DNA from 2 places in the Arthrobacter sp. CAN_A6 genome. Region 2 is predicted to be linked to the other one. Evidence: riboswitches for the same ligand, from Rfam matches in the RefSeq annotation. Region 2 holds a riboswitch; the other holds the start of a gene.
The links. A riboswitch is a leader RNA that binds a small molecule or an ion and turns the genes downstream of it on or off. The one in region 2 is predicted to bind S-adenosylmethionine.

Region 1 (15,714 bases), on a different contig from region 2:
CCAAGCGGTACTTCAAAGACCTTGAGAAACAAGCCTCAGGGACTCGCGGCACAGTGATTCATGTTCTGGGTTCGGTTGGCTATCTGGCCAAGGGCCTGGCTTTGGCGGTCGTGGGCTCAATAATCATCGTGGCCGCAGTAACGTCCTCCCCCGAAGAGTCCACCGGCCTGGACGGGGCATTGAAGTCTTTGCAAGAACAGTCCCTTGGCACGGTCGCCCTCTCCATCATCGCGATAGGGCTCATGTGCTATGGGCTTTACAGCATTGCCCGTGCACCACTGGACCGCATGTAGCATCACGCTTGCCACCTTGGTGCATACAACCAGCCCCACGACCGACGGCTAAACCGACGAAAACGGCACCCCGAGCCGAACCGCCAAAAACCCCGATCCGGGAAGCGGATCACCACTCGGACAATGTCTTGAGTCATCGGCTTGTGACTCCCTTCCCGCCCGGGGTCCACGTTCCTATACTGACGTCATGGCAACGTCATTGTTGTTCGGCGTGATAGCTTCCAGCGCCCTCATCATCGGTGCTTTCATCGGTTCACGCTTTGAACTGCCCAAGCGCGTGCTGGCAGTCCTTTTGGCCTTTGCCGCAGGATCGCTTATCACCGCCTTGACGTTCGAGCTCTTCGAGGACGCCTTCGAGCAAGGTGGTATCTGGCGCGCAGCGATCGGTCTTCTCGCAGGCGCCGTGGTCTTCACGGCACTGAGCGCACTGCTTGACCGCTGGGCCCAACCCAGTTCCCAGCCGATTCCTGCGGATGAGTACGAGGGCAGTCCCAAACTCGACACCGATTCCGCCGCTACGGAGCGCTCCCCCACCAAGGCCTCCACCCGCGGTGCCGCGGGCATGGCCCTGCTGGCCGCGGTCACCCTCGACGGCGTACCCGAAAACATTGCCCTGGGCGTCGCACTTGGCGGCGGAACGGGCGGACTAGCCCTGCTGGCCGCGATCTTTGTTTCCAACCTGCCCGAAGCACTCGTCGGAGCATCCTCGATGCGCAGCCAAGGCAAGTCTCGTGGCACCATACTCGGTCTCTGGGGAGCATGCGCTGTACTACTCGTAATCGCCGTCGTGATTGGCGCCGGGCCACTCTCAGGCGCTGACCCGGAAACCATCTCACTACCATTGGCTTTTGCTGCCGGAGCCGTCATCGCCTCACTAGCTGACACTCTCATGCCCGAAGCCTACGAGCACGGCGGGCCAGCCGTAGCCCTCAGCACCGCCGCCGGATTCGTCCTCTCTTTCGTTCTATCCCTCATGTGACACACCCACGGCATTAGAACAAAAAACACACCTTCATAAGATTGAATCCGGGGTCCGCACACTCACGGAACCGCACGCCGGACCGCTGCTCGCGCCTGAGGAGAATTCGACCCTATCCGTCACGGAGGACACCCCCGCCGGTTCAGGTCAGGCGCTCCGAGATGTGCACCGCAACGTCATCCCCGATGTCCTTACCAATCTTCTTCCGCAGCTTGCCGCTGATCGAAAGCATGTGACCACCCATCCCGGTCGGCATCAGGGCAACGGCCAGCGGCTCGCCATCAACGCTCACGGTCACCTTCACCGCCTTGCCCGTGCCGAACAGCTCCTTCGAATCGGGAATTTCGACGCACGACCACACGTCACCCCTGACCTCCACTCCTATCGGGGCGGTGAACCGTAAATCCATGGGACCCAAAATCGTGCTCATCACGATCGCCTTCCTTGTCCAAGCCGGTTACCGATCAGGGTGCCTCACGAGTCACCGGACTGTCCATCAGGCTTGAAGGTCGTCGGGTGGGCGATCGGCTTATCGGTCCTTTGACCCGTAGGACACCCACCAGCCCCTGAGCAGTGGCGCTGCTCGATCCGGTCGGGCACTCTTTCTACCTGGCCTCCGTCCGCCCTGACTGATCGCAGTCCGCAAGGGATCGGTTGTCGGCACGAAGTGTCGCGCTTGATCAGGATGAGATGGTCGGCTGCCGAGCAACCTTAGCAACCAAGGTTGCCTACTGGCTCATAGCAATGTAGGTTGCTCGCATGGAAGCGGTAGAGCTGACTCAAGCAGCCACGAACCCGGATGATCCACAGGCTGGATTGCGGGCCATTGTTTCCCTACGTGCTCTCACTGATGTGTTGGAGCTCCGTCAGGTAGAAGCGGCCCTGCGTGCAGGACTGACATGGCTGGAGATCGCGGATGCGCTCGGCGTGAGCCGTCAGGCCGTGCATAAAAAGTACATCAGGCGCATCGACCCGCAGATCCCTGTACCGAGGAGGAAGTAGTGACGTCACTGTCGGCAAGGGCAGCCACGATGCAGAAGCTGTCCTTGGTTGCTATGGAAGAGGCATCGCGTCGAGGTCAACGCGACGCCGATCTGGAACATCTCTTCATGGCATTGGTCATCAATGACCAGGTTGCCGGTCGAGCCCTCCGCTCGGTTGGTATCTCGCTAGACCAGACACGAAATGCCGTAGAGGCGCTGCACGCGACCCAGCTGGAAAGCATCGGCATCGCGGCCGACGAGCCCTGCTCGCAACGGATCGTGTTCCACGAAACAGGCGGATACGAATGGACGCCTCGCGCTTTGGAAATCCTCAAGCACGCCGGCGGAAAGAACGCGGGAAACTCCTCCTCCGTGCTGCGTGAACTATTGGAAGAACCCAGCGGTCTCATCAGGGCTCTGCTCGGTCGTCTGGACACTTCTGCTACCGAGATACTCACTGCCCTCACTACCGAAGAACGTCACCGGACTCCCTCCAGCGATCAGCCGACCCAGTCCCGCGAGGAAATAGTGGGTCGTGCGGAAGTCTTCGTTCCAGCGCCCATCGAGGCAGTCTGGGAACTCCTGGCGGATCCCTCCCGCATGCCCGTGTGGAATGCCGGTATTGGATCCGTCGACCTTCCTGACCTCGGGGAGAACCCCCGCCCGTTCCCTCAGGAAAGCGATAGCTGGACCGTCCACCCGCACACCCGACATACGAACGGAAAGCCGATACGGATCAGGAACCAATACCGTCGGCGACGGATGGAGCTTCTCCTCGCGGACCGGCCACATCACATCAGCTGGCGCACCACCTACCCCGACCTCGAGCGAGGCAACACCAACACGCTGGTGATCGACCTCGCCGATACGCCCGGCGGAACACAGGTGCGCCTGACGTCATCGTGGAACCGACGCACAGGGTGGCGACGGATCGTCGGCTTGCCGCTGCACCCCGTTCGACATTTCCTGCTCTGGCTGACTGCCTTCCAGCTCGGTGCGGGTATCAGCCGTAGCTTCCGCTGACAAGACCACACACGCGAACCGACCGAACCCGAAACTGGTGATGGCCTCCGATGAATCGGCGCCTCCTGCGGAACTGGCTCGTGCGGCGGTTCCTTATTCCGACGTCCAGTTCTCGGGTTGTCAGCGGGCTGCGGTTTCCTGTCAGGACGCTTGCTGCGGTGTCGGGGTCGACATAGCGTCGACCGCCCGGTGCCTCCCCGCCGGCTTCGACGGTTCCGACCTCGCCAGTTTCGACGGCCACCAGATGTTCGGTCCGATGTCGTAGGCAAGCGCCGGAATCAGCAGGGACCGCACAAGGACCGTATCCAGCAGCACGCCGAACGCCACGATGAAAGCGATCTGCGCGAGGAACAGGATGGGAATGATGCCGAGCGCCGCGAATGTCGCGGCAAGCACCACGCCCGCTGAGGTGATGACCCCGCCGGTCACGCCCAGCCCTCGGAGAATTCCGGGCCGGGTGCCGATCCGCAATGACTCCTCACGCACCCTCGTCATGAGGAAGATGTTGTAGTCGACCCCGAGCGCCACCAGGAACACGAACCCGAACAGCGGCACCGAAGCGTCCGCGCCTTCGAATCCGAGCAGGTTGTTGAACACCAGCGCCGACACCCCCAGCGCTGTCCCATAGGACAGAACCACGCTCAGGATCAACAGCACGGGCGCGACGACGGCGCGCAGCAGGAGCATCAGCACCACCAGGACGACGGCCAGCACGATCGGGATGATTCTGCCGAGGTCCGCGAGCGCGGTGTCGTTGGTGTCCACCGCGATAGCGGTAACGCCGCCCACGAGGGCGTCGGGACTGGCGTCGTCGAGGGTGGTCCGGAGGCTGCGCACCACGTTCTCGGCCTGATCCGAATCCGCCTGGTATTCAAGGGTCCCGCTGATGAGGACGCGGCCCTGCTCGACGACGGCGGCCCCTGCCGGATCCGTGGTCAGTGTGGCCTCCGAAATTCCGGGCTCGGCGCCGACAATGCTGAGGACCGCCTCCCGGTCCGCTTCCGGAGCGACGACGGCGATAGGGCTGCCGGCGCCGGCATCGAAGTGCCGGGCAAGCGCGTCCTGGCCGTCCACGGCGTTCGACGGCGCGAGGATCAGGGCCGACTGCGGCACGCCACTGGCCTGCAGCTGGGTGAGTCCGAGTGCTCCCGCGGCGAGCACCAGCACTGACGCGATCCAGAGAACCCTCGGCCGACGCGAGATCAGTACGGCAATCCGCTTCCACACCCCGCGCAGCTGCTCCGTTCCCGGAGCGGCGGCAACGGCCGCCGTAGTCGGGACGGGTTCCTCAACGGACGTGGGCCGCACTGGGTGAACCTTGGGCCGCAGCGGCCAGAAGGCGGAACGACCGAAGAGCAGGAGCAAGGCGGGGAGGAGTGTCAACGCGGCGGCGACCGAGAACACGATGCCGATCGCGGCGATGGGGCCGAGGCTCCGGTTGGAATTGAGGTCCGAGAACAGCAGGCAGAGCAGTCCGAGAATCACCGTGGCTCCGGAGGCCACGATGGGCTCCACCGATCCTCGGTAGGCCACCCTCATGGCCTCCCATTTCGACTCGTGCTCGCCCAAAGCCTCCCGGAAGCGTGCCACCAGCAACAGCGCATAGTCCGTTGCGGCTCCGATCACCAGGATGGAAAGGATGCCCTGGCTCTGGCCGCTCAGCTGGATCCAGTCCCATGACGCGAAGGCGAAAACCAGCAGGATGGAGGTGGCCAGCGCGAAGACCGAGGTCAGGAGAACGAGGAAGGGCAGGATCACCGATCGGTAGACGGCCAGGAGGATCAGGAAGACCGCTCCCAGCGCCACTCCCAGCAGGATGCCGTCGATCCCGCCGAAGGCACTGACGAGGTCGGCGGTGAAGCCGGCAGGGCCGGTCACATACCCGACGGCGCCGTCGGGCAGCTCCTCGTTCAGCACCGAGCGGAGTTCAACGACAACCTCGCCGAGCTCGGCATCCGACGCGACGAAGGCGAGGTACTGGACCGCCCGGAGGTCCTCGGAGGGAATGGGACCGACAACGGCAGGGGCGCCATCGGCTGGAGGCTCAATGCCCTCGACATTCCCGAGGGCACGGGCCACCTCTTCATAGGCGGGCAGCTCCTGGAGGGCGATCTCCCCCTCGGATTCAGCGACGATCACCGCCGGAACGGCGTCGGAGTTCCGAAACTGCTCCTGCAGCTCCCCCGCTTCGGTGGATTCCGCGCTTGCCGGCAGGAATGACGCCTGGTCGTTGCTGGAGACGGTATCGAGCTTGCCGAAGGTCGGCCCACCGAACCCGGCACCGAGGAGCCAGATCAGGACGACGACGACCGGGAGCAGTACACGCAACCACTTGGCTTTCACGATACCCATGCCTTCCGGAAAAATTATCTCTGTGAATGACTATATCTATCATGGAGATAATTGGGGAAGGGCCTAAAGTGGTTCTGAATCGAGGTGCACTCCATGTCCAGTACGAACCGAGCCAGGCTGATCGACCTGATGCGCCAGTTCACTTCCGAGACCGAACGGTACATCGAGGCGGCGAGCGCCAAGGACGCGCTGTACCGAACCGACCTCAACGCCCTCGGAATCATGATGGGCGCCGCCCGCGCCGGCGCCACTGTCACGCCGGGCATGCTGCGTGAGGAACTGAACCTGAGTTCCCCCGCCACCACCGCCCTGGTGGACCGGCTCGACACCGCGGGCCACGTCACCCGCACCCGCAGCGCTGTCGACCGGCGTCAGGTGCACCTCGAACTGACCGAGAAAGCGCGCGTAACCGGCGGCAAGCTGTTCGCCCCGCTGGCACAACACATCAATACGGCGCTCGATGAATTCGACGACGCCGAGCTCGCCCTTCTTGAGCGGATGATGCAGCGCATCACCGACGCCACGATCGCCGCCAAAGGGGACGCCGGGAAAGACGGCTCCGGAACAAGTGCTCCGGGAAAAGATGGCACCGGAATATGACGCGAAAGCGGGAGAAGGCCTTCCGCCGGGGTTAATCTCGATCATGAGCGAAGACGTCTATTCCCACGGCCACCACCCGAGTGTGACGACCATGCACGCGACCCGCACGGTGGAGGACTCGGCCGCGTACCTCGTGCCGCACCTCGCCTCCGGGATGGATGTGCTTGATGTCGGTTGTGGTCCGGGCAGCATTACGGCGGGTTTCGCGGACCTCGTAGCACCGGGAACAGTGACCGGCATCGACCGCTCGGCCGACGTCGTGGCACAGGCCTCCGCCGCGCACACCTCCGTCCGGAATGCCGTCTTCACCGAGGGCAACATCTACGACCTCGATTTCCCCGACGAGACGTTCGACGTCGTTCATGCCCACCAGGTGCTCCAGCACCTCACCGATCCCGTGGCGGCACTGCGGGAGATGCGCCGGGTAGTCCGGCCCGGTGGCGTGGTGGCAGTACGGGACGCCGATTTCCACGCCATGACCTGGTTCCCCGCCTCCCCTGCGCTCACCGAGTGGATGGAGCTGTACCAGCGGATTGCGAGGGGCAACAATGCCGAGCCCGACGGCGGCCGACACCTACTCTCCTGGGCCCAGGAAGCCGGCTTCACCGAGACGGAAGTTTCGACGTCGAGTTGGATCTACGCCACGGCTGAACGCCGGCGGTTCCACGCGGAGTCCTGGGCCGAGCGGGTGCTGCACTCAGGTTTCGCCGAGCAGGCCCTCGAGCGCGGCCTGGCCGAGAGGAAGGACCTGGCACGGCTGGCCGAGGGCTGGCGGACCTGGGGAAGGGCTCCCGACGGGGTCTTCCTCATCCCCAGCATCGAGGTGCTGGCGCGGGCCTGAACCCGGTCGACAACCGGCTTCGGGATCACGCACTCCAGAATTTGCCTCGGACGGGCTGCCCCTGCGGCACCTGAAGATCCGGATCAGCGACCAGCCGGGAAACGAACCGCTGCGCACTGCTTACTATGAAAGGGTGAATCCCTCGGTTTGGCTTGCGCTACTCGGCGCGGGCGCACTCATCAGTTTCAGCCCGGGTGCCGGTGCGGTCAACACCATGAGCAACGCCCTGACCGTCGGATTTCGGCGGTCGATCTGGGGCATCCTCGGCCAGCAGGCCGCCCTCCTGGTGCACATCGGAGTGGCAGCAGCCGGCGTCGGGCTCCTGGTCTCGAATTCGCCGGTGGCATTCAACGTGATCCGATATGCCGGAGCGGCCTACCTCGTATACCTCGGGGTCCGGAAGTTCCTGCAGAAGCCGGCGTTGGACGAGGAGATCCTTGCGGAGCGGCGTACCGAGGGATCGCTGTCGCTGTTCCGTCGGGGCATGTGGGTCAACCTCCTGAACCCCAAGGCGATCGTCTTCTTCCTCGCACTGATTCCCCAGTTCATCCGCACGGACCAGCCGCTCGCCGAGCAGTACGCGGTGCTCGCGGCCACCGTCATCACCATCGACCTGCTGGTGATGTGGTTCTTCTATGCCGCGACGGCCCGGTCCTTCAGCCGCTTCACGCAGCACTCCCGCGGACAGACGATCATGAACCGGACTTTCGGCTCGTTGTTCGTCGGCGTGGGCACCCTGCTTGCGCTGGCCTGACCCCGTCATGATCCCTTCCCGAAATGCACCGCTCATCGTCGCGATCGACGGCCGTTCCGGCGCGGGCAAGACCACCCTCGCCGGTGAACTGGCCGCACTGCTGCGCGAACACCACACCGTGAGCATGTTCCACCTCGAAGACATCTACCCGGGGTGGGACGGCCTGCGCGACGGCATCGACCGCTACGTCCGGCAGGTGCTGACGCCGCTGGCATCGGGAGAAGATGCGTCCTGGCAGGCTTGGGACTGGGACAACGGGCGCGACGGCGAGCTCAGGCATACGCCGCCCGCTGACATCGTGCTCGTCGAGGGTGTTGGAGCGGCCGCCCGCGAGGCGCGCGGCCTGCTCGACGCCGTCCTTTGGGTGGAGGCTCCCGGAGCGCTCCGCCGGAGCAGCGCCCTGGCACGCGACGGCGGAACCTACGAGCCGTTCTGGGAGCGGTGGGCCGAGCAGGAAACCTCCTGGCTCGACGCCGATCGCCCCGACTCCTCCGCCGACGTCGTCATCCAGGGGCACCAGGGGCAGGCCACCCCGCACCGCGTACGCCTGGCCCTCACCAGCCTGCCCCAGTGCGAACGGCTGATGTCCGTCGAGCGCGCCGCGCGCCGCGGACTGAACCTGCGCGTGGAGCGGATCGACGCCGTGCCGGATCCCGCGGCGCTGTTCGCAGCCCTCTACCCGAACTCGAAGTCGGCGGTATGGCTGGACAGTTCGGATGCCGGTGCCACGCCGGCATCCGAACGCAGCCGTTTCTCCATCCTGGCTGACGACGCCGGACGGTTCGGCCAGCGCGCGCAGCACTCGGACGGCGTCACCGAGGTGAGTGCCGGCGCGGTGACAACGCGCATCCGCGAGCCCTTCTTCCGCTGGCTCGACGACGCCTGGGGACGCCGCGTGGTCCGACGCCCCGACGGCTACGAGTGCGGTTTCGCGCTCGGTTGGCTCGGTTACCTGGGCTACGAACTGAAGCGCGAAACGGGCGGAGGCTCGCTTTCCTCCTCGCCCCTTCCCGATGCCGCTCTGATCTTCGCCGGTCGCGCCGTCGTTCTCGACCACCGGGAAAACGCGGTGTTCCTCCTCAGCCTGAACGACGGCGCGCCCGACCCCGGGTGCGTGGACTGGCACGCCGCGGTACGGAAGGCTGTTCTCGTCACCGGGCAGCAGGTCCCCGAATCGACCGAACGGGCCTTCGCCGAACCGCCGGTCTTCGAGGTGAGGGACTCCCGCGCCGGGTACCTCGACAAGATCCGACAGGCACAGGAACAGATCACCGACGGCAACACCTATGAGGTGTGCCTCACCACCTCTCTCGTGTCAGTCGTGGAGCGCCCGGTCGACCCGTTCGCCACCTACCTGCGCCTGCGCCGTGCGAGCCCGGCACCGTTCGGGCATCTCATCCGCTGGCCCGGCTTCGCCGTCGCGAGTACCTCGCCCGAGCGCTTCCTGAGGATCGACTCCGACGGCGGCCTCCGGGCCGAACCCATCAAGGGCACCAGGGGCCGTTCGCCGGATCCGGCGACCGATGCGGGGCTTCGCCGGGACCTCGCAGCCTCGCTCAAGGACCGCGCGGAGAACATCATGATCGTCGACCTGCTCCGCAACGACCTCTCGCACCACGCCGTCCCGGGGTCGGTCACCGTGAGCCGCCTCTGCGACATCGAAACCTATGCCACCGTGCACCAGCTGGTCAGCACCATCGAGGCAAAGCTGAAGCCCGGAACCTCCCGCGCCGAGGTGATCGCCTCGGCTTTCCCTGCGGGGTCCATGACGGGTGCACCCAAAATCAGCACCATGGCCATCCTCGAACATCTCGAGGGCCGGGCCCGTGGAATCTATTCGGGCGCGGCCGGCTACCTTTCCCTGACCGGCGCCGCTGACCTCGCCGTCGTCATCCGCACCCTGGTGATCGAACACACCGACGACGGCGCGCGCCTCAGCCTCGGAGTCGGCGGCGCCATCACCGCTGATTCGGTGCCTTCCGAAGAGTGGGAGGAAGTGCGGACGAAAGCACTCGGAGTGCTCTCCGGCCTCGGTGCGGTGTTCCCCGACGATGCCTGATGTTCCCCGAAGTTTCTCGAGGTAGCTTCGTTGACCACGTTGGATAAGCTGGCCCCATGACTGTTCTGGTGTTCCTCGACTCAGCGCATGGTGACGGCCGCATAGTCGATCCGTCGAAGCCGCAGCTCATGGCCAACGACCTCGGAGCCACGCGTGGTGACGGCATCTTCGAGTCGCTGCTGGCCGTGGACGGCGTGCCCCGCAAGGAGCGGGCCCACCTCGAACGGCTGGCGTCCTCGGCTGCCGCCCTCGACCTCGCCATCCCGGTGGCTGATGCCTGGAGCCGCGCCATCCGCACCGCCCTGGACGAGTTCACCGCCACCCGACCAGCGGGGTCCGAAGCAGTGGTCAAGCTCGTCGCGACCCGCGGCACGGAAGGCGCAGCCGAACCCACCGCCTGGGTCCAGGTGTCACCCGTACCCGCCGGCATCCGGCAGCAGCAGCAGGCCGGAGTGGAAGTCCTGCTCCTCGAACGTGGCTACGACAGCACGGTTGCTCAGCGCGCGCCGTGGCTCCTGATGGGCGCCAAGACGCTCTCCTATGCCGTCAACATGGCCGCGGTCCGCTACGCGAAGTCCCGCGGCGCCGACGACGTCATCTTCACGTCGTCGGACGGAAAGGTCCTCGAGGGTCCGACGTCCACTGTCCTCCTCGCGCGCCGTCAGGGCGCGGCCAAGACCCTGCTGACGCCGCAGCTCGAAAGCGGCATCCTTCCCGGGACCTCCCAGGGAGCACTGTTCAAGGCTGCGCACGGGAGCGGCTGGGATCTGGGCTACGGGCCGCTGGAACCGCATCACCTGCTCGAGGCGGACGCGGTGTGGCTGATTTCGAGCGTGCGCCTGCTGACGCCGGTCACCGCCATCGATGGCACGCCCATCGCCACCTCGGAGGAGCTGACCCGCGAGCTGTCGGAGCTCGTGGACCGGTTCACATAGCACACAGTCCGTCTTCCGAGAAGCTTCCTTACGCAGTGTTGCCCGTTCATTTTGTCCTGCGCCGCGCCATCATATAACGTTGTTACACAATCAAGAGTTCCAGCCACGGGCCCTGGCCGGCTGGACAGCAACCCTCTCCCGTAGTGGGGTGCTCCAGGTGAAGATTCGGCCGCCGGGCCAAGTCCCCCGGTAGGCAAGTACGGCGGAATGCCGGTCAGCCCGAAAGGCAATGGCCGCCGAACGCCCGCACAGCCTGGAGCAGCGAGCGTGTCACCCGAGTAAGCAGCAGAGCCGAGCATCGTCCGCCGTCATCCGGCACCCCCTGAAACATCCCGTCCCTGATTCCGCACGCCCGTAACCCGGGCCGCGTCCATCGAAGGAAGCCATGAACCTGTCCCGAAAAGTCCTTGCAGCCCTCACCGTCCCCCTGCTCGCCCTGACCGTCTCGTGCGGCTCGAACAGCAGTGATTCCACCGACTCCGGCCCTACCACCGATGCCCTGGCCGGCAGCGACCAGCAGTCGCTCGACCAGTACACCACCGAGGAAACCACACCGCTGGACCAGATCGACACCTCGAAGTTGGGGCTGGTCACCGAGGGCACCCTCCGCGTGGGCACCCTTTCCGATGCGCCTCCCAACATCTTCATCGAGAACGGTGTCTTCACCGGCTACGACAACGAGCTGCTCCGCGCCATCGGCGACGAACTCGGCCTCGAAGTCGAGTTCGCCTCGACCGATTTCTCCGCCCTTCTGGCACAGGTGCAGAACAAGCAGTTCGACGTCGGCTCCTCCTCGATCTCCACCACCGCGTCACGCCGCGAAGGCGTCGGCTTCACCAACGGCTACGACTTCGGCTACATGGCTGTCGTTGCCAAGAGCGACTCCGACATCACGGGCTTCGACTCGCTGTCGGAGAGTACCCGCATCGGCGTCGTCCAGGGCACGGTGCAGGACGACTACGTGACGAACACCCTGGGCCTGGAGCCCGTCCGCTTCGCCGACTACAACACTGTCTACGCGAACGTGACGAACGGCCAGGTCGATGCCTGGGTGGCCCCGTCGCAGCAGGCCACGGGCCAGGTCAAGGAGGGTGACGGCACCACCATCGCCGAAACCATCATCAACACGGAGAACTTCACCGCCTATGCAGTCAACAGCGAGAACCAGCCGCTGATCGATGCCCTGAATTCCGGCCTCGACGCCGTGATCGAGGACGGCACCTGGGCCGAACTCACCCAGGAGTGGTACCCGGAACGCGAAATGCCGACCGACTGGAAGCCCGGCAGCAAAGCCGTAGAAGCCAAGTAGGCCCTGCATGAACGCCTTCGAACAGCTCCTGCAGACCTTCTTCGACTGGGAGGCAATGGGTTCCGTCCTTCCGGAACTCCTCACCGTCGGCCTGCCGAACACCCTGATCCTGGCGATCAGTTCCGGCGTGATCGGGACGGTGCTCGGGATGATCCTCGCGGTGATGGGCATTTCGCGGAACCGGGCGCTTCGCTGGGCCGCACGCGTGTACACGGACATCTTCCGGGGAGTTCCTGCCGTCGTCATCATCCTGCTCATCGGGATCGGGCTGAGTCCGCTCTTCCGGCAACTGACCGGCAGCACGAGCCCGTTCCCGATGGGCATCCTGGCGTTGTCGCTCATGGCCGCCGCCTACATCGGGGAGATCTTCCGCTCCGGCATCCAGAGCGTCGAGAAGGGCCAGCTCGAGGCGTCCCGCGCACTGGGCTTCAGCTACCGCTCCTCGATGCAACTGGTGGTCATCCCCCAGGGCGTCCGTCGCGTCCTGCCCGCCCTGGTGAACCAGTTCATCGCCCTGATCAAGGAATCCTCCCTGATCTACTTCCTCGGACTGCTGGCCAGTGAGCGCGAGTTGTTCCGCATCGGCAACGACGCGGCAAGCAACACGGGCAACCTCTCACCGCTCATCGCGGCGGCAGCGCTGTACCTGTGCCTCACCGTTCCGCTGACGCACCTGGTCAACTACATCGACAACCGTCTGCGGATGGGTAAGCGGGAGAAGCCCGAACCCGATGATATTGCCGCACGGATCGGCGAAGGAGCAAGAACATGAGCACTCTTGAATCAGGCACCCTGACCGGGCGCAACCTCCACCTCTCCTTCGGTTCCAACCATGTGCTCCGCGGTATCGACCTGCACGTGGAGCGCGGCACCACGGCCTCGGTGATCGGTCCGTCCGGCTCGGGCAAGTCGACCCTGCTGCGGGTCCTGAACCGGCTCATCGAACCGGACCAGGGCGACATCCTGCTCGACGGGCGCTCGGTCCTCAAGGACAATCCGGATGAACTGCGCCGCCGCATCGGCATGGTGTTCCAGCAGTTCAACCTGTTCCCGCACAAGACCGTCGTGGACAACGTCTCACTGGCACTGCGGAAGCTCCGCGGCATGTCCGCGGACGAGGCGCGCGAGAAGGCACTCGCCCAACTCGACCAGGTGGGGCTGAAGCACAAGGCGGAGGTTCGCCCTGCCAACCTGTCCGGCGGCCAGCAGCAGCGTGTCGCCATCGCCAGGGCCCTTGCCATGGACCCCGAGGTCATGTTCTTCGACGAGGCGACCTCGGCGCTGGACCCGGAACTCGTCAAGGGCGTCCTTGCGCTCATGGCCGACCTCGCGACGGCCGGCATGACCATGGTGGTGGTGACGCATGAGATGGGCTTCTCCCGGAACGTCTCCGACACCGTCACGTTCATGGACGGCGGTGTGGTGGTCGAAAGCGGGCCGCCCGCGGCCCTCTTCGACAACGCGCAGACCCCGCGGCTGAAGTCATTCCTCTCGGACGTGCTCTAGGGATTTCCATCAGCCGCCGGGTGCATTTCGCGGCGGCCCTTCCGGTATCAGGACAGGAGGAAGCTCCAGGTCCCGGCCAGCAGGGCCGCCGTCAGTGCAGCAGCGGCGATTCCCACACCTCCCGCCGCGACGACCGCGTCGAGCGAGCTGAATCTACTCTCGCGGGCCCAGGTACGCGGGCCCGCCCCGAATCCCCGCGCCTCCATGGCGACCGCGAGTCGGGTGGCACGCCGGATCGCCTGTACAAGGAGGCCGAAGGCCTGGCCGAGGAAGTTGCGCGTGCGTACCAGCGCGTTTCCTTCGGCTCCTGCACCGCGGGCATGACGTGCGAGCCCGAGGGTCTGCCACTCCTCCACCAGAAGGCCCACCAGGCGCAGTGCCGCGAGCGCGCCGAGCACGAAGCGGTGCGGCGCGCGCAGCTTCTGCGCGAGGGCATCGGCCAGATCGGTCGGGTCGGTGGAGACGGCAAGGAAAATGCCGGGCAGGGCCAGCGCGAGGCCCCGGATCCCGATGGCGAATCCCGCGGACACGGACCCCTCGGTGAACAGAACCGGACCGATCTCCAGCAGTACGTCGCCTGTCTTTTCGGCGAGCAGTGCCGTGCCGTAGGCGGCCACCAGCGCCGCGATGAGCAGGGGCCAGGCCCGGAGCAGCAGACCGCGGACACTGATGCCGAGCAACGGCATCAGCAGGATCTCACACCCGAGGGCTACCGCAGCACTGACCCAGTCGATGCTGAGCATCACCACCGCGGTGATCACTCCGGCGGCGAAGAGCTTGGAAAGCGGATTGGCGCGGATCAGCGCGCTGCCCGTCAGCGACGGCGTGAGGATGTCACTGCTCATGGCGTATCCCGCCGGGTGTCGACAATGGCCCCGACGTCGAGGACACGGTTGCCGAGCGCTTCAGTGAAGTCGGTGTCATGGGTGACCGAGACGACGCAGCCGCCCCCGCTGACCAGTTCCCGCAGCAGACCGACGAGCTCCGCCCAGGTTCCTGCATCCTGTCCGAATGTCGGCTCATCGAGCACCAGGATGTCGGGGCTGGTTGCGAGCATGGTGGCCACTGACAGCCGCCGTTTCTCCCCACCGGACAGGGTGAAGGGATTTGCCGCACGGAGATGATCGAGACGGAGTCTTTCGGCGAGCCCTTCGATACGGGGGCGGAAGGAAGCCTCCGGTTCGCGGGCCACGCGGCGCGGCCCGAACTCCAGCTCGTCCGCCACGGTGGAGGTGAGGAACTGGTGCTCGGGTTCCTGGAAGACGGTGCCGATGCGCTGCACCAGCTCCGCCGACCGCCACTTCGAGGGATCGGGTCCCGCTCCGCGGGCGAGCGGGGCGCCTGCCATGACCTCTCCCCGGCGGGGTTTCAGGAGCCCCGCCAGGGTGAGGGCAAGCGTCGATTTTCCTGCTCCATTGGGGCCTACGATGCTGAGGGCCGATGCGGCCCGGAACTCGACGTCCACGCCCGCAAGAACCTCCGGTCCCCGCTTCGTCCGTGCCACCGCGAGGTTGGCCGAGGACAGCAGTACCTCCCCGCCGGCGCCGGGCACCGGGCCCTCCACCGCCGGTTTCCGACCCGGCACCCAGACTCCCGCCTCGGCAAGGCTGCAGCGGGCGGCTTCCTTGCCGAGAACCTCCTCCGGCGTACCGTCCGCGAGGATTCCGCCGTCGGAGGCGAGCACCACCACTCGGTCGACAACGCCCGCCCACACCTCAACGCGGTGTTCGACCACCACGAGCGTCGCCGGAACCCGGTCGAGCACCCGGACGACGGCGTTGCGCACGTCGATCACGCCCTGCGGATCGAGGTTGGCCGTCGGTTCGTCGAGCAGCAGGAGGCCCGGCTGCATGGCCAGGACCGACGCAAGCGCGAGGCGCTGCTTCTGTCCGCCGGACAGCGCCGAGGTGGAGCGGTCGAGCGGGACATCCAGCCCGACGTCATCGAGCGCGCGGTGGACGCGTTTCCAGATGTCCGCGCGCGGAACCGAAAGGTTCTCGGCTCCGAAGGCAACTTCATCGCCCACCCTCGCAAGGACGACCTGCGAATCGGGATCCTGCAGCACCAATCCGGCTCGGCC
Region 2 (15,714 bases):
CGAGCTGATGGCCCAGGTGGTGGCGAAGGTTCCGTTCGACACTACTGAGGCCGAGCTCCTCTCCAGCGGTGTACCTCGCGGCTACAAGCAGCTGACGACGGCGACGTCGAAGCTCGTCAAGGCCGGCTGGCTCGTCAAGGTTCGTAACGGCTGGACCGCAACCGAGGAGGGCGTCCGCGCTCTCGCTGCCTTTCCCGACGCAGAGGCATTCAGTGACGCCATGGCCAGCGGCAAGCCGGTGCCCGAGCCCAAGCCCGTAGAAGGGCAGGGTCCCAAGTCAGCGGCAGGGCAGGTCCAGGAAGAACTTCCAGTGCATGTGCAGCAGGTACCGGAGCAGGTGCAGGAGGACCCATCGCCAGCGTCCGCACACGTGTTCGACTCCGGCGACCAGGACGAGGACCCGGCTCAGCCCGCGCTGGTCGAGGAGGACCTCGTCGTGCCGGAAGCGCCCGCGTCCGACGTCGTCGCCCCAGCAGAGCAGGCACCAGTAGACGGTGGGCAAGCACCCAACGACGCGTGGCAGGACCAGCCGCAGTCCGTCGCACTCGCCGGGGACTTCAACCCGCTCTTCGGCGAGGCCGGACACTGGACCACGAACCTTCATGGACTGCAGCTCGACTACGACGCCGTGGAGAACATCTGGAAGCAGACCCTCCAGCTGCCCGCCGGCACCTACCAGTACAAGATCGTAGTCAACGGTTCCTGGGACGAGAACTACGGTGCCTACGGGGTTCGCGACGGCGCAAACCACGAGCTGCGCCTACTCTCCGACACCGCAGTGACGTTCCGCTTCGACTACGCCACGAAGGACATCGAGACCAGCTAGCACCTTCCGCCGAACGAGGCCGTCGGCTAGCCAAGGTCACAAATCGATTGCGCTCCCCGGTGAACCCGGGAAGGCTTTCCCCATGACCACCCATCGGAAGCGTGGCCTACCCGGGCTCGCGGCGATCTGCACCGTGGCGCTCACCGCGACGGCCTGCACCGCAGCGGAAGGGGACACCCAGCAGACCTCGTCCCACAGCTATAACAGCCGTCCGGACCTGGCCCCTCCCGTCGTCGAGCTCGAACAGGGTGAGGCTTGGGAGCCGGGTTACGTGACCTCGGAGGAACTCATCTTCCTCACGCCCGGTTTCCCGGACCAACCACCGACAACGGGCGGGCTGGTGCTGGACGCAGCGGGAGAACCTGTCTGGATCAATCCCGCCGACCCGGACGACTCGCAGGACGACCAGTTCGAGCTCCGGGTCCAGGAGTACCAGGGTGAACCCGTGCTCACCCTGTATGAGGGAAGCAGCGGCGGCGGCAAGGGAGACGGTACCTTCACTATCCTGAACCGGTCCTACGAGGAAATTGCCAGCGTCACTACCGGAGGCGAGCTGGCCCCCGGTAACGCCGACTTCCACGACTCGACCATCACGCCCCGGGGGACCATGCTGATCAGCGCCTATCACCCCGCTGAGGCGGACCTCTCGGAACTCGGCGGCCCGGCGGCCGGCTGGGTCGAGGAAGCCGTGATCCAGGAGATCGACATCGCCACAGGCGACGTCCTCTTCGAGTGGAGCTCGCTCGACCACATCCCGGTCTCGGACACCCTCCAGGCCTTCGGCGCAGCGCGGGACGCCGGGGCGCTGCGCACCCAGGACTTCGAGGCACCACAGGACGACGACGAGGCGGTGGGTACCGAGGAAAGTCCCTTCGACTACCTCCACGTCAATTCGATAGCGGAGGACGACGACGGCATCCTGGTTTCCGCGCGTCATACAAGTGCCATCTACCGGATCGATCGCGCCACGGGTGAGTTGGACTGGACCTTGGGCGGGACGGCCAACGACTTCGAGCTGGGAGACGGTGCCGAGTTCTCCTGGCAGCACGACGCCCGGCGCTCACCCGACGGCACCCTGACCCTCTTCGACAACGCCTCAAATGAAAATTTCGGGGACAACTCCCGCGGCTTGCGGCTCCAGCTCGACGAGGAGGCGATGACCGCCGCTGTGGTCACCGAATACCTTCCGCCGGAGGACCGCACTGCCGGAAGCATGGCCAACACCAACGAACTCCCCAACGGCAATATCCTGATCAGCTGGGGCGCCCAGCCGTTCTACTCCGAATTCACTGCGGACGGCACGCTCATCTATGACGTTTCACTCGGCGGGGACGGCAGCTACCGCGCTTACAAATCAGCGTGGCAGGGCCAGCCGGCCACACCGCCGGATGTGGTGGTCCAGGAGAACGACGGCGCCAGCACCGCCTACGTCTCGTGGAACGGAGCCACCGGGGTGGCGCAATGGCGGCTCCTGACAGGTGCCGACGAAGCGACCGCCACCGAAGGCGCAACCGTGGCTCGGGAATCCTTCGAAACCGAGATTCCCCTCCCCGAGGACGCAGCCTACGTGGCCGTCCAGGCGCTCGATGCCAGCGGGAACGAGCTGGGTACCGGCGTCGCCGACTGACTCCGCCGGAACGGATTCGAAAAAGTCCTCCTGTGACGCGGACCATTGGCCAACGCTGCCCGAGTCGGTTTGAATGAAGCCATAACCATCCCGAGCGGCCGAGAGACCTGGATCGACGACGCCGCAGCAACCCTCTTCGGATAACAACGAAGAACGGTGCTACTGCCAGGACCGATGGAGAAGCCAAAAGCTTCGTTGGTCTTTACCCGCCGTGCTGTCGCACGCCCGGGGAAGCTCCGCGTTGCCCTGTGCGCCCCTCCGTCGGGCGATGAGTACAGGAGCCCAACGTGCAGCACACCACCCCAGCCAGTCGAGCTGGACGTAAAAAGATCGCCCTCACCGCCGTCGCAGGCCTTCTGCTGTCCGGCTGCGGAGGTGCCGCGAATGCCGGGGAGGACACTCCATTCGTCTTCGCCACCGGCAAGGACATCTCCTGCCTCGACCCCCACGTCAACGGCGATATGCCCCAGGCCTCCATCGCCGCCAACTACCTCGACTCCCTGGTGTCGCAGGACAAGGACGGCACCATCCACCCGTGGCTCGCCTCGGACTGGGCGGTCTCGGCGGACGGCCTCACCTACACGTTCACCGTCCGCACCGACGTCACCTTCACGGACGGCACCCCACTGACGGCGGAGGCGGTCAAGGCGAACCTCGACCACATGGTGGATCCGGATACCCAGTCCGGCACCGCGGGAGGCTACCTCAAGCCGTATGCCGGAACCGAGGTGGTGGCCGCGGATACCGCCGTCGTGACCCTGAATCGTCCCTATGCCGCATTCCTCGAGGTGCTTGCGCAGCCCTTCCTCGGCATCCAGTCCCCCGAGGCGCTCAAGCGTCCGCAGGCGGAGAACTGCAACGCTCCGGTGGGGACGGGCCCGTTCAAGATCGTCGACTACGTTCCGCAGTCGAAGGCCACCCTGGTCCGCAACGAGGACTACAACTCCGCTCCGCCGTTCGCCGAACATCAGGGGCCGGCGTACCTCGAGACCATCGAGTGGCGCATCGTCCCCGAGGACTCGACGCGCTACGGCCTGCTCCGTGCCGGCCAGGTGGACGCCCTGGACCTCATGCCGAGCGTCCACTTCGACGAGGCCGAGTCCGACCCCAACGTCGAGCTCATCCTGCAGGACCGCCCCGGCAACCCCACCAACCTGATCCTCAACACCACGCGCCCACCCTTCGACGACCTCGACGTCCGCAAGGCCTTCCTGCGGAGCGCCTATGTGGATGCCGGCATCAACAGCGTCTATTTCGGCACCGTCACGAAGGCCGGCGGTCCGCTGAGCTCCACCACCACCTTCTACTCGCCCGACTTCGAGGACGTCTACGCCCCCGATCCGGACGAGGCGAACCAGCTGCTCGACGACGCCGGCTGGACCGGGCGCGACGACGACGGCTACCGCACGAAGGACGGCGAGCGCCTCACCGTCCACTTCCCCTATACACCGAACTCCTGGCCGACGGCACACCAGGCACTGGTCACCCAGATCCAGGCGACCGCCAAGCAGGTGGGCTTCGAGGTCCTCATCGAGAACGGTGACGCCGCGACGGTCAGCGAACAGGGCAACAACTTCGAGTACGACCTCCGTGCCGACTACTGGAACACCAACACCGCCGACGTGCTCCGGATCGTCTTCTCCTCGGAATACACCGAGTCGGCCGGCTTCGTGGCCAACGGCTCGGGCTTCCGCAACCCGGAACTCGACGGCATCCTCAACGAGGCCCTCGCCACCGATGACGCGGAAACCCGCGAGGACCTCTACTACCAGGCCCAGCAGATCGTCAGCGACAACGCCCTGCAGCTCCCCCTCTACAACCAAGCCAGCCAGGTGGCACTCCGCAGCGACCGCTTCGGGAATTTCGCCCTCGAGCCGAGCCTGTCCCTCCCCTACCTCTACGACGTGACGGCGGTTGACCAGCCATGAGCACCCTCGATTCCAAGCACCTCGATCCATTGAGTGCGGCGCCCCGCACGACGGCGACGGCCGGTGCGGCCGGCAAGGTCATCGCCCAGCGGGCGGCGGGCAGCATCTTCGTCCTCTGGGCCGCGGTCACGCTGACGTTCTTTGTCCTCCGGCTGACCCCGGGCGATCCGATCACGGCGATCCTCGGCGGTGCCGGTTCCTCTCCGTCGCCCGAGACCGTGGCGGCGGTGAAGGCCGAGTACGGCCTCGACCAGCCCGTCCTCGTCCAGTACCTCGCCTACCTCGGCGGCCTCTTCACCGGGAACTTCGGCACGTCCTACATCTTCAAGGTGCCGGTCCTGGAAATCCTCGGCCCGCAGATCCTCCCCACCTTCCAGCTGGCCGGCCTCGCGCTGGTCTTCGCGTGGATCATCGCGCTGGCCTTCACCCTGCTGACCGTCGGGCGGGGACGCGTTCTCGATTCCGTGGGACGAGGCGTCGAGGTTTTCTTCGCCTCGCTCCCCCAGTTCTGGGTGGGCATCATGCTCGCGGTGGTGTTCGCCGTCGTCCTCGGCTGGTTCCCCGTGGCGGGCAATGACGGCTTCCGCTCGCTCGTGCTGCCCGCGCTGTCCCTCGCGATTCCGCTCGCCGGGTTCATCGCGCAGGTCACCCGCGCGTCCTTCGAGGACGCGCTGGCGCAGCCGTTCATCCTCAGTGCCCGGGCCCGCGGCCTGAGCGACACCGCCGTCCGCATCACCCACGCCCTGCGGCACGCGATCCTGCCGGGCATCACGCTCTCGGCCTGGGCCGTGGGCTCACTCATCAGCTCGGCGGTGGTTGCGGAGATCATCTTCGCCCGCCCAGGCCTCGGCCGTTCCCTCGTGGACGCCATTCTCAACCGCGACCTCCCCATCACCCTCGCGGTGGTGTTTCTCATCGCCGCGGTCTACATCCTCGTGAACCTCGCCGTGGACCTCCTCTACCGCGTGGTGGATCCCCGCACCAACCCGAAGGGAAGTGCAGCACGAGCCTGGCACTCGAACCAACGACGACGGCGGGTCCCGGCTCCCCGGCTCCCGCACCTTCCGCCCCGCGCACTCCCTCGCGGGCGGCTCGCTTCCTGCACGGCACGCCGATCGGGGTCTGGATCGCGGGCGCACTGCTCACGTTCCTGGTGCTGGCCGCCGTCGTGCCGTCGCTGTTCCTGCAGCAGGACCCGTACGTCATCGACCCGGCCAGCGCGTTCCAGGCACCCAATGCCGCGCACTTCTTCGGCACCGACCAGAACGGGCGCGACGTCTTCTCGCGGGTCATCGCCGGAACCGGCCAGTCGCTGCTGCTCGGACTGTCCGCCACGGCCATCGGGCTGATCCTCGGCGGTGCGCTCGGCATCACCGCCGGCGTGTCCGGCAAATGGCTCGACTCCGCGATCTGCCGCTTCGTCGAGGTGCTCTTCGCGTTCCCCGGCCTGCTGCTCGCGCTGATCGTGATCGCGGTATCCGGAACCGGCGTCGTGACGGCAGCCATCGCCGTCGGCGTCGGTACCGCGCCCGGCTACGCGCGGATGCTGCGTACCCAGACGCTGCAGGTCATCGCCGCTCCGTACGTCGAGACCGCGCTGTCGCTGGGGCGTTCGCGCTCGCACATCCTCCTCCACACCATCGTGCCCAACGTGGTGCGGCCGCTGTTCGTCCTCGTCACGCTCGGCGTCGGGCAGGCCATCGTCTGGGCGTCGTCGCTGAGCTTCCTCGGCCTCGGTGCACAGCCGCCGGCCGCCGAATGGGGCGCCACGCTCGCCGACGGCCGCAACTACCTCCAGGTCGCCTGGTGGATCGCGGCGTTCCCCGGCATCTTCATCACCCTCGCCGCGCTGACCACCACCGTGGTGGGCCACCACCTGCAGCGCCGACTCGAAGCAGAGGTCTGACCATGACTGCACCACTTCTCTCCATCGACAACCTCAACGTCTCCTTCACGACGCCGCGGGGGCCGGTCGACGTCGTCCGCGACGTGTCGCTGGCCCTGGCACCGGGCAAGGCCCTCGCCCTCGTGGGTGAATCCGGATCCGGCAAGACCGTGACCGCGCGGACCCTCGTCGGGCTCAACGCCCCGAATGCGCGGGTGTCCGCGGACCGGCTCGAGGTGCTGGGGCACGATGCGTCACGGCTCTCTGAGCGGCAGTGGCGGCGTTTGCGCGGCAAGGACATCGGGTACGTGCTGCAGGATGCGCTCGTCTCCCTCGATCCGCTGCGCACCGTTGGTCAGGAGATCGACGAGGCACTGCGGGCGCACGGCGTCCGGGGGCGGGATGAGCGGCAGTCCCGCATCTTCGCAGCCCTGCGCGACGCCGGCATTCCGGACCCCGAGGTCCGTGCCCGCCAGCGCTCCGGCGAGCTGTCCGGTGGGCTGCGGCAGCGTGCGCTGATTGCGCAGGCCACGGTGCTGAATCCCCGGCTCGTGATCGCCGACGAGCCGACCACCGCGCTCGACGCCACGGTGCAGGCCCAGATCCTCGAACTGCTTGCGGGCCTGAAGGAGCAGGGGCGCGGGCTGATCTTCATCTCGCATGACCTCGCCGTCGTCAGCCACCTCGCCGACGAGATCGCCGTGATGCAGAACGGGCGCATCGTCGAGTCGGGGCGGGCCTCCGAGGTACTGGGCAATCCGCGGCACGAGTACACGCGGCAACTCATCGACGCCGTGCCGTCGGCGGCGGGCAAGGGGACGCGGCTGTCGTCGGTGCCGCGGGTGTCGGTTGCCGCTCGGCCTTCTCGGCCGTCGACGTTCTCGTCCGATGCTCCAGCGCTTGAGGCACGCGGACTGGTGAAGAGCTATCCGGGGCCGGGCGGGACGCGGCGCACCGTTGTCGACGACGTCTCCTTTACCCTGCCGGCGGGGCGGACGCTGGGCATCGTCGGTGAATCGGGCTCAGGCAAGTCGACGACGGCGCGCATTGCGCTGGGGCTGACCGAGCCCGACGCCGGCACGGTGACGCTGGGCGGGCTGCCGTGGGTGGGCGCTTTCTCAGGGTTTGCCCACGGGGGCGGCTCGGCTGCTGCAGCTGCAGGGGCGGCGGGCGTTGCCGGTGACGGTTCTCGGGCAGGTTCTGATTCTCCTGCAGGGGTGACTGGCTCAGGGAATTCCGGCTTCGAGACCGGAGCAGCTGGTTTTCCGCCCGGCCAGGTGCGCAGAGGCCGTCATTCGGCTGCGCATGTCGTTAGTGGGGGTTCCGCCGACTCCGGTGTCCCCCTCGGCATCGTTACCTCCGTCGTTACCGAAGCGCAGCGGCGGCAGCACCGGCCCGACATCCAGCTGGTGAACCAGGATCCGCTGAGCTCGTTCGATCCGCGCTTCAGCGTGGGACGCGTCATCACCGACGCGCTCGATGCCGGCGCGGTGGGTACCGCGGACGAGCGGAATGATCGGGCGGCGTCGCTCCTCGAACAGGTGGGCCTACCGCTCGATCTCATCAGCCGTCGCCCGCTGACCCTCTCGGGTGGTCAGCGGCAGCGGGTCGCGATTGCGCGGGCGCTCGCCCTGCAGCCGCGGGTCCTGCTGCTCGACGAACCGGTCTCGGCGCTCGACGTCTCCATCCAGGCGCAAGTGCTGGACCTCCTCGCCGACCTGCAGGAACAACTGGGCCTCAGCTACCTCTTCATCAGCCACGACCTCGGCGTGATCCACCACGTGAGCGACGACGTCCTCGTGATGAAGGACGGCCGCGTGGTGGAGTCGGGTACGGCGTCATCGTTGTTCTCCAACCCGGCGACCGACTACACGCGGGCGCTGCTCGCGGCCGTTCCCGAAATGCCGGCAAGGGTCCTACCCTCATCACCAGCACAAGGAGCAGTATCGTGACCACCACCTCCCTCGATTCCCGAACCCTCCCCGCCTACGCGTCCTATGCCTCACTCGCGGCTCATTTCCGGCCGCTGTTCAAGCAAATTGCTGCTGGTTCCGCGGAGCGCGAGACAGACCGGACGCTGCTGCACGAACAGGTCCGGCTGCTTGCCGATGCCGGCTTCGGCGCACTGCGCGTGCCGCGGCAATACGGCGGTGCGGGCGTTTCGGCGCCGCACTTCTTCCGGCTGCTGATCGAGCTGGCCGCGGCGGAATCGAACCTTGCGCAGGCGCTGCGTTCGCACATCGCGTTCGTGGAGGACCGGCTGTATGCCGACGACGGCGAATGGCTGAGCCGTGTGGCCGCCGGCGCACTGCTCGGCAACGCGTGGACGGAGACCGGACCGGTCGCCGTCGGCGGGGTGAGTACGACGATCGAGCGCGACGGCGATGCGTACCGCGTGAACGGCACGAAGTACTACACGACAGGAAGCCTGTATGCGGACTGGATCCAGACGGGTACGCGGACGCCCGACGGAGTCGACGTCATTGCGCTGGTGCGACGCGATGCACCGGGCGTCGAGATCATCGACGACTGGGACGGCTTCGGCCAGCGGCTGACTGCGAGCGGTACGACGGTGTTCACCGACGTGCGGGTGCCGCTGACGGATGTCCTGGTCGAAACGGAACACGCGCCCTACAACACGGGCGTGTACCAGCTGATCCATGTGGCGACGCTTGCCGGAATCGCGAAGGCGGCAGTGCGCGACGTCGCCGCCGAAGTGCGCGGGCGGACGCGGACGTTCAGTCACGGGAGCCAGGTGCGGCCGAGTGAGGACATCCAGATCCAACAGATCGTCGGCGAGGTGTCGGCCCTCGCGTTCACTGCCGAGGCTGCGGCGCTCCAGGTGGCTGAGCAGTTGCAGGAGGCGTTCGAGGCGCATGAAGATTTAATTAATTGTGCTGCCGATGGCGCTGACGGCACTGCCCGGGTAGCTGGAGACGTGGAAGCCGGGCACGCCGCGGGCAGGGCCGCGCTCGATGCCATCGGTGGCCTCGACCCTGACCACGCTGGCGCCAGGACTTCCGCAGACCGGGCCGCGCTCGACGTCGAATTCGGCTCCTCCCAGGCGCAGATTGTGGTCACTGAACTGGTTCAGCGCGCGTGCACCACCATCTTCGATGCGTTGGGGGCGTCCTCAACGCGGCGCGGGCTGCAGTTGGACCGGCATTGGCGGAACGCGAGGGTGATCTCCTCGCACAATCCGGTGGTGTACAAGTCGCGGGTCGTCGGAGACTGGGAAATCAATGGGACCGTGCCGGACTTCGTGTGGCGTGCGGGGACGGCCAAGCCTTCCGAATAGGGGTCATGGGCGGGTGCGGACGGCTGCACCTGCCCATGAACGATGCCGCCAGAGCCCCAATTAGCGGAGAGTAACTTCTGACATCAGCCGAGGATCATTACATCAGGTGCTGTGGCACCTTCCTCCTGTGGAGGAATAGTGCTACCACTTCCCCTCCACAAGGGCATGACTTCCTCAGGAATAGTACGTACATTCGATAGAATTAGGCATGGCCATCGCACCCCTCGAGTACCCCGGAGAGAGTGGAACTCCGCTCGAATCCGTGCGGTCCGACCTCCTTTATTTCGGGCAGGGAATGGCGGAGACATACCTGACACTCAGCAGGCGTGAAGTGGTACAGACGCTCGTGAAGATCGAGGAAATCGCCAAGCTGGTGGACTATCTGCAGGTGGTGGCCGCTCGTGCCGTCCAGGACCAGGACATCGCCATTACCGGAGAGCGGCAGGCAACCGGTTCCCTCCTCGCACGGGCAGAGCAAAGTATTTCCGTGGAAGTTCCCGGTGGTGGCGTCACAAGGACCACAGCAGGTGGCTCGAGGGGCGCTTCTGGTAACGCCGGGCAGCAGGACAAGTCCTCCACGCTTCCGGAATTCACGAACTGTGCCGACTACCTGCGGGCCAGGCTCGGCATCAGCCGCAGCGAGGCAAACCGCCGCTTGAGGCTCGCGGATAACATCTTGCCCACCCTTGCCGGGTGTGGTGCCACAACCGCCGCCCCGCTGGCTGCGTTGGGCTCGGCGGTTGCTGCCGGCTTTGTCAGCGGACGCGCCGCCTCCATCATCTGTGACGCGGTGCACCGGGTTCAGTCCTTCGCAACGCCACTGCAGCTCGACTCTATGGAACACCACCTCACCCGGCAGGCAGTGGAATCGGATGAAGACGTCCTTCGGGTGCTCGCTCGTCGTTGGGAGGGCGTACTGGATCAGGATGGGCAGGAACCCACGGAGAAGGTGCTGAAAGCGCGGCAAGGAATCTTCCTCAGGGGCAGGCGTCACGGTTTGCATTTCATGGAAATCGGCGCCACTGACGAGCAGTTCGAGCACCTGGTCACGGTCATGAACACCGCGACAAACCCGCGGGGAAAGACTGTCCACACCGCGAACCACGCGGCATCAGGTGATTCACACGATGCAGTCGATGGGTTGGGCAGCACCTCCGAGGCAGATCCGGACCGCCCCACTCGGCCGCAGAGCCTCCTCGATGGATTGGTTGCGGCCTGCCGGATTGCCCTGTCGACAGGCGGCCTTCCCGCAGCAGGCGGCCATCGGCCTCAGGTGATGGTGACCATCAGCTATCAGGACCTCGTGGGTGAGATGGAACGCGCGGGTCACGCCGTCTTCGGGCAGCAGATCAGCGCCCGCAGCATTCGGAGGTTGGCCTGTGATGCCGGCCTGATTCCGCTGGTCCTCGGCGGGAAGGGCCAAATCCTCGACATTGGAAGATCACAGCGGCTCTTCCCGCCGCACATGCGACGCGGACTTGTTGCGAGGGACAAGGGCTGCGGATTTCCGGACTGCGCAATCCCGGCAACTTGGTGCGAAGCCCACCACATTGTTCCCTGGGCCAGGGGCGGAACGACGAATATCAGTGACGGCGTCCTTCTGTGCTCACGCCATCATCACGTCATCCACGAGGGAAACTGGATGGTTGAATCAAGGCACGGCATTCCGTGGTTCAAACCACCAAAGTACCTCGACCCCGGCCAGGCTCCTCGAAGGAACAGGTTCTGGCAAGTGGCGACAGCAGTCCACGAGCAGCTCCTGTACAACGATGAGTGAGGTTTGCAACCGGGTGCGTCCCTACGTTCCAACTGCTTCAAAGCTCCTCTGAAAGCTCGAAGGGTCCGGAGTGGGTTCGCGCTGTCATCGTCACGAGCTCACCCACGTCATCGGACTCGACCATATCCACGTTTCCACCCAACTCATGGCGGCGAACGGTGGCGCAACACGCTTGGGCGAAGGCGACGCCGATCGGGCAGGACTCGCGGCTCTCGGTGCTGGCCCCTGCGGTCCGCAGCTTTGATCCGCTGACGGAACCGTTAACGGAACCGCTAACGGCCACTGTTCAACGTACGGCGGCAGCGCCCCAGCGTCAGTACCTGCAATTCACCAACCTCCGCGACCGTCGATGAAAGTCACTACCGAAAGTTCCTGAAATGCGAGAGAGCGCTCTCTTGACGTTGTGACCCACCGCACATACAGTTGTTCCACAACCCAGAGAGCGCTCTCTCAACCCCTCCCCTGCATCTCCAGCCAACCCACAAAGGAGTGACCGTGCCATCCTCGCGACTCAGAAGAATCACCGCCCTCGCAGGCGTAGCATCTCTCGCAATCGTTACCTCGGGCTGTGGAGGCGGTGGGAGCGATGAGCCGGCCAGCGCGGACAACCCCATCGAACTTTCCGTCACTACCTTCGGAACATTCGGATATGACGACCTCTACGGCGAGTACGAAGAGCAGAACCCCGGCGTGACCATCAAGGCCACCAACATCGACCGCGGCTCCAACGCACGCACCGACGCGTTCACCAAGCTGGCTGCAGGGTCCGGCCTCAGTGACGTCACGGCCATCGAGGAAGGCTGGCTCGGCTCGATCATGGAGGTTTCGGACCAGTTCGTGGACCTCAACGAGTACGGTGCCGGTGACATCAAGGACAACTGGGTTCCGTGGAAGTTCGAACAGGGCACCGACCCTGAGGGCAGGGTCATCGGCTACGGAACGGACATCGGACCGCAGGGCCTCTGCTACAACGGCAAGCTGTTCGAGGAGGCAGGCCTCCCCAGCGACCGCGAGGAAGTCGCCGCTCTGTTCGGCGGCGATGACGCCACCTGGGAGACCTACTTCGACCTTGGCCGCGAGTACAACGAGATCACCGGCAAGGCCTGGTACGACCAGTCCGGATTCGTCTGGAACTCCATGGTCAATCAGCTCGACGAGGGTTATTACACCGCTGACGGTGAACTGAACGTGGACGGCAACGAGGAACTGCGTAGCCAGTTCGACCTCCTTGCCGCGGGAACGCTCGACGGTCTGTCCTCCAACCAGACACAGTTCGACTGGGGCAACGGCCAGGCATTCGTTGATGGATCCTTCGCCACCTTCGTCTGCCCGGGCTGGATGCTCGGCACCATCAAGGGCCAGCTCGAATCCGCAGGCGGCGGTACCGACAGTGGTTGGGACTTCGCCGATGTCTTCCCCGGTGGTGCATCCAACTGGGGCGGCGCCTTCCTGTCTGTCCCCGAAACTTCCGAGCACCCGGCTGAGGCTGCGAAGCTCGCAGCCTGGTTGACCGCTCCCGAACAGCAGGTCAAGCAGTCCGCAGCGGCAAACAACTTCCCCAGCACCATCGAAGCGCAGGAGAAGCTCGTTGCCGATGCAACCCCGAACGAGCTGTTCAATGATGCCCCGACCGGCGTCATCCTGGCTTCCCGCGCCGAGGGTGTCATCGCGCAGTTCAAGGGACCGCAGGATGCGGTGATCCAGGAGAACGTCTTCCTGCCACCACTGAAGCGCCTCGATGCAGGAACCGCAACGGCTGATGAAGCCTGGGATGAAGCGATCACGCTCCTCAACGACCTCGTCGTCAACAACTAGCAGCACCGGCCACGGGGTCTCCGGGATCCACCGGAGACCCCCTCATGGAGTGCGAGACGATCATGACCACCACCCTGAACCGCCCCACCGCCGCGGCACCCGCGGCCACGAAAACCAAACCGACTTTCAGGCAGCGCCTCAACGTCTTCGATGTGAAGGCCTCGCCCTACCTCTACATCGCTCCCTTCTTCATCCTCTTCGCCGTCGTCGGGCTCTTTCCCCTCGGATATACGTTCTTCGTCTCGCTCTTCGACTGGCACCTGCTCAAGGGCCAGGGTGAGTTCGTGGGTCTGCGGAACTTCACCGAAGTGCTGCAGGATCGCTTCTTCTGGAACTCGCTGCTCAACACCATGAGCATCTTCCTGCTCTCGAGCATTCCGCAGCTGGCGGTCGCCATCGTCGTCGCGGCGGTGCTTGACCAGAACCTGCGTGCCAAGACGTTCTGGCGCATGAGCATCCTGCTCCCCTACGTCGTCACGCCCGTCGCGGTCGCCATGATCTTCACGAACATGTTCGGTGAGCAGTACGGGCTGATCAACAACATCCTCGGAAGTTTCGGGATCGACCCGATTCTGTGGAAGAACGAGACCCTGCCCAGCCACATCGCGATCGCCACCATGGTGAACTGGCGCTGGACCGGCTACAACGCCCTCATCCTGCTGGCGGCAATGCAGGCGGTGCCACGGGATATCTACGAATCCGCAGCGATCGACGGCGCCGGCCCCTTTCGCCGGTTCTTCAGCATCACGCTGCCGAGCATCCGCCCCACCATGGTGTTCGTGATCGTCACGGCCACCATCGGCGGACTCCAGATCTTCACCGAACCACGCCTCTTCGACCCCGTGGCTGCAGGCGGCACCCAGCGCCAGTTCCAGACCACGGTGCTCTACCTCTGGGAGATGGCGTTCCAGCGGCAGAACTTCGGCAAGGCATCCACGATCGCCTGGCTGCTGTTCCTCATCATCGTCCTGTTCGGACTCGTCAACTACCTGATCACGCGCCGCATTGCGACGACAGCCGACGGACGGAGGCGGGGTCGCACCCGCGGACGTAGAACCGGGAGCACGACCGGCGGAGAGTCCCGCCACCACCGCGCCAGGCAGCGGAGAAACGACGCCGTCGATCCGGCGTCGGGGACACCAGCAGAAACAGTCCCGAGCACAGCAGGAACAACGCCGAGGAGCGGGCTATGACCGTCATCGAGAATCGACCGCCGACAACCCGCTCGGAGAAGCCCCTCAACCGGGACAGGGAAACCCGCACCCTCGCTCTCCGCAAGCGGCTGTTCGGCAACGGACGACGTCCGGGATTCCTCACCTACGGGCTGCTGTTCGCCTTCTTCCTGGCCAGCGCCTACCCCCTGTGGTGGTCGCTCATCATCGGCAGCCGCTCCAACGAAGCCCTCGGACAGACCTGGCCGCCACTCCTTCCCGGCGGCAACTTCTGGACCAACGTGGGCGAAGTCTTCGACACCATCCCGTTCTGGCTGGCACTCGGCAACAGCGTCCTCATCTCCGGCATCATCACGCTGTCGGTGGTCACGTTCTCCACCCTGGCCGGCTACTCGTTCGCGAAGCTGAGGTTCAAGGGCCGGAACGGCCTGATGGTCGCCGTCATCGCCACCATGGCCATTCCCACCCAGCTCGGCATCATCCCGCTGTTCATGCTCATGCGCACGCTGGGCTGGACCGGCGAGATCGGCGCTGTCATCATCCCGACCCTCGTCACGGCGTTCGGCGTGTTCTTCATGCGCCAATATCTCGTGGACGTCATCCCCGACGAGCTCATCGAATCCGCCCGCATGGACGGCGCCTCCATGATCTCCACGTTCTGGCACGTCGCACTCCCCGCAGCACGCCCGGCCATGGCGATCCTCGGACTGTTCACGTTCATGACAGCATGGACGGACTTCCTCTGGCCACTGCTCGTCCTCGACGCCAACAATCCGACCCTCCAGACGGCGCTCAGCCAGCTACAGTCAGCACGGTACGTCGATTACTCGATCGTCCTCGCCGGCGCCGTCCTGGCAACACTTCCCCTGCTGGTGCTTTTCGCCCTCGCAGGGAAACAACTCATATCCGGAATCATGCAAGGAGCAGTGAAGGGCTAATGCCACACAGGGCGTTCGAAACAGCACAAGATCACGGGACCTGGCCCGAAGGGTTCCTCTGGGGATCGGCCACAGCAGCAGCCCAGGTGGAAGGGGCAAGCCACGACGGCGGCAAGGAGGACTCGGTCTGGGATGCCTTCGCCCGCATCCCCGGCGCCATCGCCAACGGTGACAACCTCAGGGACGCCGTCCAGCACTATGACCGCATGCCCGAGGACGTCCGGATCATGAAGGAACTGGGACTCGGCTCATACCGCTTCTCGACCAGCTGGGCCCGGGTACGGCCCGGAGACCGCGCAGCGAACGCGACGGGCCTCGACTTCTACTCACGCCTCGTCGATGAACTGCTCGACGCAGGCATCCTCCCCTGGCTCACGCTGTACCACTGGGACCTGCCGCAGGCACTCGAGGAGAAAGGCGGCTGGGCCAACCGCGATACCGCCCACCG

Region 1: it holds a riboswitch for S-adenosylmethionine, as region 2 does, so the genes downstream of both, IWX75_RS02350 (ABC transporter substrate-binding protein) here and IWX75_RS06910 (ABC transporter substrate-binding protein) in region 2, are expected to answer to the same signal.

Annotation. Positions count from the first base shown of each region.
Region 1 is NZ_JADOUV010000001.1:461,200-476,913, reverse strand. It holds gene IWX75_RS02405 (DUF1206 domain-containing protein) at 1-293, shown strand, start outside; gene IWX75_RS02400 (ZIP family metal transporter) at 481-1,272, shown strand; gene IWX75_RS02395 (DUF1905 domain-containing protein) at 1,415-1,702, opposite strand; gene IWX75_RS02390 (hypothetical protein) at 2,032-2,274, shown strand; gene IWX75_RS02385 (SRPBCC family protein) at 2,274-3,278, shown strand; gene IWX75_RS02380 (MMPL family transporter) at 3,420-5,621, opposite strand; gene IWX75_RS02375 (MarR family winged helix-turn-helix transcriptional regulator) at 5,724-6,230, shown strand; gene IWX75_RS02370 (methyltransferase domain-containing protein) at 6,274-7,071, shown strand; gene IWX75_RS02365 (LysE family transporter) at 7,205-7,825, shown strand; gene IWX75_RS02360 (chorismate-binding protein) at 7,833-9,884, shown strand; gene IWX75_RS02355 (aminodeoxychorismate lyase) at 9,941-10,819, shown strand; SAM riboswitch class IV at 10,908-11,025, shown strand; gene IWX75_RS02350 (ABC transporter substrate-binding protein) at 11,205-12,128, shown strand; gene IWX75_RS02345 (amino acid ABC transporter permease) at 12,136-12,900, shown strand; gene IWX75_RS02340 (amino acid ABC transporter ATP-binding protein) at 12,897-13,634, shown strand; gene IWX75_RS02335 (energy-coupling factor transporter transmembrane component T family protein) at 13,682-14,479, opposite strand; gene IWX75_RS02330 (ABC transporter ATP-binding protein) at 14,476-15,714, opposite strand, start outside.
Region 2 is NZ_JADOUV010000003.1:132,761-148,474, reverse strand. It holds gene IWX75_RS06920 (pullulanase X25 domain-containing protein) at 1-826, shown strand, start outside; gene IWX75_RS06915 (arylsulfotransferase family protein) at 909-2,453, shown strand; SAM riboswitch class I at 2,536-2,634, shown strand; gene IWX75_RS06910 (ABC transporter substrate-binding protein) at 2,741-4,381, shown strand; partial or broken gene IWX75_RS06905 (ABC transporter permease) at 4,378-5,304, shown strand; gene IWX75_RS06900 (ABC transporter permease) at 5,550-6,287, shown strand; gene IWX75_RS06895 (dipeptide ABC transporter ATP-binding protein) at 6,290-8,218, shown strand; gene IWX75_RS06890 (acyl-CoA dehydrogenase family protein) at 8,215-9,564, shown strand; gene IWX75_RS06885 (HNH endonuclease signature motif containing protein) at 9,773-11,341, shown strand; gene IWX75_RS06880 (ABC transporter substrate-binding protein) at 11,837-13,156, shown strand; gene IWX75_RS06875 (carbohydrate ABC transporter permease) at 13,219-14,349, shown strand; gene IWX75_RS06870 (carbohydrate ABC transporter permease) at 14,346-15,266, shown strand; gene IWX75_RS06865 (GH1 family beta-glucosidase) at 15,266-15,714, shown strand, end outside.